Regions from separate parts of the Psychromonas sp. SR45-3 genome, predicted to be linked through region 1. Evidence: riboswitches for the same ligand, from Rfam matches in the RefSeq annotation. Region 1 holds a riboswitch; the other holds the start of a gene.
The links. A riboswitch is a leader RNA that binds a small molecule or an ion and turns the genes downstream of it on or off. The one in region 1 is predicted to bind thiamine pyrophosphate.
Positions count from the first base shown of each region.

Region 1 (3,210 bases):
ACCAGAGGTGATATGGTCGTAACCCGGTGCAATATCAGTTGTTAGTGGACCTAATGTGTAGAAAGGCGCTTCAAAACATTCTGTTAACTGCTTATCCATGTTTTCTTTAATCATCTGCATCGGAATATGGCCAGGGCCTTCAATGATCACTTGCACATCATATTCCCAAGCTACTTTGGTTAACTCACCTAATACTTCTAGTTCAGAAAATTGTGCTTCATCATTGGCATCTGCAACCGAGCCTGGACGTAATCCATCGCCTAGTGATAACGACACATCGTACTGCTGGCAAATTTCACAAATTTCACGGAAGTATTCATAAGCAAAGTTTTCTTTATGATAAGTCAGACACCACTTCGCCATGATTGAACCACCACGTGACACAATACCTGTAACGCGTTTAGCCGTCATCGGAACAAAGCGTAACAATACGCCCGCATGAATTGTAAAATAATCCACACCTTGCTCTGCTTGCTCAATTAACGTATCGCGAAAGACCTCCCAGGTTAAATCTTCAACCACACCATTTACTTTTTCTAAGGCTTGGTAAATTGGTACGGTACCGATTGGTACAGGTGAGTTACGTAGGATCCATTCGCGAGTCTCATGAATATTACGACCCGTTGATAAATCCATCACCGTGTCACCGCCCCAAAGCGTCGACCAGACTAATTTTTCAACTTCTTCTTCAATGGAAGATGAGACAGAAGAGTTACCGATATTAGAGTTAACTTTAACTAAAAAGTTACGACCAATGATCATCGGTTCTAATTCTGGATGGTTAATATTAGATGGAATGATCGCACGCCCTCTAGCTACTTCTGAGCGAACAAATTCAGGCGTAATTGATTCCTGTAAATTCGCTCCGTAACTCTGCCCTGCATGTTGTGAAAGTAAAGCTTCACATTTAATTCGCTCACGGCCTTGGTTTTCACGAATCGCAATATATTCCATTTCTGGTGTGATAATGCCCTGACGCGCGTAATGCAACTGCGTTACACATTGACCTTTTTTAGCGCGTAAAGGCTTAGGTAACTTGGCGAAACGTAATTCATCTAATGACTCGTCAGCTAAACGTGTCTGTGCAAACTCTGACGTCACACCTTCAAGGACTTCGACGTCATCACGCGCTTCTATCCAGCTTTTACGTAGTTTTGGCAATCCCGCATGGACATCTATTTTAGTATTAGGATCTGTATAAGGGCCTGATGTATCGTAAACTGGAATAGGTTCATTTTTTTCATAAATTGGGTTTTCTTCACTGCCACCAACAAATGTATCAGTTTGATGAATTTGACGCATCGCTACTTTGATCGGATGAATATCACCGTCAATAAATATTTTTTCAGAGTTAGGATAAGACTCATTATTCAAATTTTGAATATAATCCTGTGCGGCTTGACGTGATTCACGACGAGATAGACCTTTACGATCAGTGGTTTTTAACGTTGAATTAATTTCTTTAGACATAGCATTCTTTACCTAGTTTAATATAAACGGTTTATAAAAGATTGCTTGTCGAATAGGTGTGGAAGTTAAAAAATATCCAAGAATGGAAAATAGACAGATATTTTCTACTTGTTCCCTTCGTAGGTATTAGCCCAATCAGGTTCCACGGATCCCACGTTAACTATTCAAAATGATAGCTAACTAATGTGGTCTCAGCCTTTGGGAAATTCCCATTAGCACTCCGACAAGATGCGGGCAGTATAGAAGAAAAAGCAACCAAGTTAAACAAGAGAAGAAAATTAAGCAAAAAAGACCTTAACTCTTAACAATGATTAATCACTTAAGGGTTAAGGAAATAGTAAAATGATTTAAACCAATAACCTAAACCATTTATTATTTGAGGCTAAGTAAAAATTACTCGCATTCAAGATGCAAAAAGCAGCAAGGTTAGAAGTAAGCAGATCTCAGCCATAAAGTTGATAAATAACGGCTATATGGTCTAATGATGGTGGCAGCATCGACCATCAGCATTTTTATGCGATACCTTTTTCAACACACCTTGCTCAGGTGTATTTAATGATCGACGATGTAATTTAGCACTTAGCAATAATGTTTCAATCTCATCCCTTGTATTACCTTGCTCTACTTTTAAACCTGCATTTAGCAGTTTTGCTAAGGTTTTTTCACCTACTTTTCTAACAATCACAACATCGCAGTGCATTTCTTGTAAGAGTTGAATAATTAATAACTTTGCAGAGCAACCGGTAAGACCTAAAGCTGGATTATCATGCACGGCTATTATCTGATTGTTTTCATCATAAAAGGTGAAGTTCTCAGATTTTGAAAACTGGTGAGACAGCTTATTATTGCTCATTGCGATAGCATAAATCATGGTATTTTCCTTAATTAATGAGGTTGACTAGTTCATCGGGTAAGACTAATGCATGACCATTAATCAATGCATTACTTATCTTAAAACGTGATTTTTTTAAAATATTGGCAAAGGTTTGTCGTGAAACTTGCATTCTTTTGGCTGCATCCTGTTGCGAAAGCCCTTCAATATCCACCAAGCGAATAGCTTCCAATTCATCACTTTCGATACTGATTTTGATTAGCTTAGTTACTGGAATACCATTGGGTTTAAATAGGCTACATTTAGCAAATTTTTCAGCACAGATATGCCGCTTTATTTTAGGTCTCATCTACAGCTCTCAGTTCTTAGTTCTTAGTTCTAAATTTCAGTTATCAGTTATCAATTACCTTTTGCTATGTTATCTTAACCAAGTAATTAGCATATGCCAATTACTTTTGTTATCAATAATGAATGATAGAGGTTAATATGTCTGCTACACATGACTCAGAGAAAGCACAATTATTAAAAGAATTACAATTACTTAATAACAAGAATATTCCTCAGCCACTCACCTTAGTACACAAGCAAAAAAGTCATCAAGGTTGCATGATGTGCGGGTCCAATGCCGTATTAGGTTTGAAATTAGATTTTTACAGTGATCCTAATCAGCAAGTCTGGGCTCATTTTAAAAGCTCAATTCATCAGCAGGGCTATGAAAGTATATTGCATGGTGGTTTTTTAGCGGCATTGTTAGATAGCAGCATGTGCCAAGCGGTTTTCAATCAAGATATTGAAGCAGTAACGGCGGATATGAATATTCGCTTTCTACATGAAATGAAAGTCAACAGTGATATTTTAATGACAGCTAAAGTCCTGCCTTCTCGTCCTCCTCTTTATAAAGTAGAAGG
Region 1 covers NZ_JACJDP010000026.1:16,506-19,715, reverse strand. Annotated here, with positions in the region: gene thiC (phosphomethylpyrimidine synthase ThiC) at 1-1,470, opposite strand, end outside; TPP riboswitch at 1,566-1,703, opposite strand; gene H5084_RS13530 (NifB/NifX family molybdenum-iron cluster-binding protein) at 1,949-2,341, opposite strand; gene H5084_RS13525 (DUF134 domain-containing protein) at 2,352-2,651, opposite strand; gene H5084_RS13520 (PaaI family thioesterase) at 2,789-3,210, shown strand, end outside.

Region 2 (3,210 bases), on a different contig from region 1:
AGAGTTAACGGTTGTTGGCTACGCGTTTTCACCAACCATAAATGATTAAGCGTTTTATCTAACCACCTCCTATTAAATACGTCAGTTAGCCCATCTACTTGTGACAATGACTCTAATACCGCGTTCGATTTTTCAAGTTTATCATTTCTCTCATTAACCATATCAATAGCTGCATTAAAACCAATAATCAAATCACCTATTTCATCTTTTTTATAACCTTTAATATGTGTCAGTGATTTTTTTTGCGATACCATTTCCCTAACAGATTCAGCAGCCTTTTTTAATGGATTAAAAAAGAAGAATAAAAAAAACATAATCGCCAAAAAAACAGAAACACTAACAATGATCCCATTAATAATTGCTGTTCGTAAACTTTCGTTTATTAATTGATAAACCTTGGCCACAGGGGTTCTTACCATAACAAACCAATCTGGAGAGTTAATATCAGCCGTAGCTGCTAACATCTCACCTTCAACTGATGTAACTGTATTGCCATATCCATTAAAGCCCGCCATTACCTCGTCGAGGAATGCATCCATCCCTTTTTTTGGCGTTGCTTTTAACACTAGATTTGGATCGCTCGATGCTAAGAATATTTGATTTATTCTTGAAATGACTAATATATCGCTTCGTTCACTAAAGTCTTTATCAAAAATATACTCCATAAATCCGGGGCGGTTCAAGAAGATTGGTGCTTCTAATATGCCTAATACTTTCCCATTTTGATCTCTTAACGCTTTTGCGATCACAACCAGTACTTCACCCATAACTTCAGAACGAAAAGGTGAACTAATAATAACGCCTTGGCTATTGTTTGCCTTTCTCAACCATTCGTAATCAGTCATTATTAAGTTTTTTCTACCTGGAATAACCGGATATTCAGCTATAGCACCCTGTCCATTTGGGCTTATAACTGCAAAGCCCTGCGGAAAAAAATCAGTAAAAACAATATTATTTTTAATGATTTCCGTTATAAAGACTTCTGATTGTATTTTTTTAGGAGGGATTTTATCAGCTAAAGCAACCAAAAAACTCGTTCGCATTGTTATTTTTTTTGAATGTCTTTTGCGATATATTTAGCTTGTGTATATTGCTCTTTATTAATTTGTATTTTTATTTCAGATTTAAGTATTAAAAAATTATAAATTTGAAGCAGCGTAAAAGCGACGATGGTAAACACCGAAACATAGAAAGATAATTTAGTGGAAATACGTGATGGCCTCACTTTATCTAAAATAGTTATCATCTACTCATAATTTATTAGTTAATATTTAAAGGCAAACATACCTCTTTTATTCTATAAAAGTTAGTTGTTTTTTTGATAAAATTGCAGTTCATCAATAAATTGTTTTTAAAAAATTTAGTTTGGAACAGCTATTAATTTTAACAATGCAACATTTACAGTGGCAGTAAGGCGTATCAACAAGTAACACTTGGAGGCTGCCAAGATTGCGTCATAACAAATCACCTCCGTGCATCTAAAACCACATCACTAAAGCCAGGTTGATTATGAATTTCAATCAAAATTGATAGGTCCTAAACTACGGGAAACAAGCCCTCCTTGTTATGCGCTCCGTAGGCGATTAATCACGATTAACTTAACAAGCTCTCCTTTACCAATATGTTTGATTGCGCTTTTAACAGAACTTGTTATTATTTGCGGTGATTATAGTCGGGGGGCCATTGGCTGAGAGCGATGTGATATCAAGATTAATTGATAAAACGTCGATACCCGTTGAACCTGATACAGTTAACACTGACGCAGGGAACTATGTAGAAACCATTCCTGTGGCATTCCTTTGCTTTGTATTGGTTGATATCAGTTCCGATCGCGTTGTGAACGGAGCCATTATGTCTGACCTTACGCCTAACACTATTTGTAACCCTATTCGCACACCGATTGTATTGACTATTGCAGGCTCTGACAGCAGTGGCGGCGCAGGCATTCAAGCTGATATTAAAGCAATTTCAGCAACCGGTAGCTATGCTTGTTCTGCGATTACCGCCATTACTGCGCAAAATACACAGGGTGTGTCAGCGATCTTCCCAATCCCCCTCGAATATGTTGAAAAGCAATTAGATGCCGTGTTTAGTGATCTCAATATTATCGCGGTTAAAGTAGGTATGTTAGCAGACAGTGAAATCATCAAAGTAGTGGCTAAAAAACTAAAGCAATACAATCCACCTTTTTTAGTAATTGACCCTGTGATGGTGACCACCAACGGTGATTTATTATTAGAAAACGCTGCGATTCAAACCCTAAAAACTGAATTACTACCAATGGCTGATTTAATTACCCCTAATCTGCCTGAAGGTGCTGCATTGATTGACAGTCACATTCCCACCAGCGAACAACAGATGCAGGCAATGATTGATGCTTTACGTCAGTTAGGTGCTAAAGCCGTGTTATTAAAAGGTGGGCATTTAGAACAAGATGAAAACAGTAATGATTTATTAATTTTGACGAACTCAGTACAGCAACTCACAGCAAAACGTATTAATACTAACAACAACCATGGAACAGGCTGCACCTTATCTTCAGCGATAGCTTCATATTTAGCTCAAGGCCATGAATTATCAAAAGCAGTACAGCTTGGTAAAGATTATATTACCCAAGCATTACAACATGCTGACCAACTTAACATTGGTCAAGGCCGCGGCCCTGTAGATCATTTTTATGTATTGAATCAATAAGTGCTTACCATGACAAACAACCTATCGTCACAACCATCAAGTTCAGTAGTTCAAAGCGCGCCCAGCATTGGTATTCATAATGCCAGTTTACGCTATCACAATAGTGAACAGCATGTATTGTCGTCATTGACTATGCATATTCCAGCGGCGCAATGGACTTGTATTCTGGGGCGTAGTGGCTGCGGTAAAAGCTCTTTGTTACGTTATTTGGCGAACTTATTAAGTGATAAAGTACAATGGTCTGGGCAACTATCCACCAGCACTAATGTTGCACTGCAAGGTCAAATTGCCTATATGGCACAACAAGATTTATTAATGCCCTGGTTATCAGTATTAGATAACGTACTGCTCAGTGAGAAATTCACACCTAACCCAAAACCGTCGCAGCGTGATAATGCACAACAACTGTTACAGCAGGTTGGTCTTGAACAACAAGCCCATTATTTACCACAGCAATTATCTGGTGGAATGCGGCAACGTGTTGCATTAGCTAGAACCTTAATGCAAAACAAGCCG
Region 2 covers NZ_JACJDP010000009.1:93,255-96,464, reverse strand. Annotated here, with positions in the region: gene H5084_RS07405 (diguanylate cyclase) at 1-1,028, opposite strand, end outside; TPP riboswitch at 1,664-1,785, shown strand; gene thiD (bifunctional hydroxymethylpyrimidine kinase/phosphomethylpyrimidine kinase) at 1,852-2,694, shown strand; gene H5084_RS07395 (ABC transporter ATP-binding protein) at 2,704-3,210, shown strand, end outside.
Region 2: another riboswitch for thiamine pyrophosphate. It lies ahead of thiD (bifunctional hydroxymethylpyrimidine kinase/phosphomethylpyrimidine kinase); the one in region 1 lies ahead of thiC (phosphomethylpyrimidine synthase ThiC).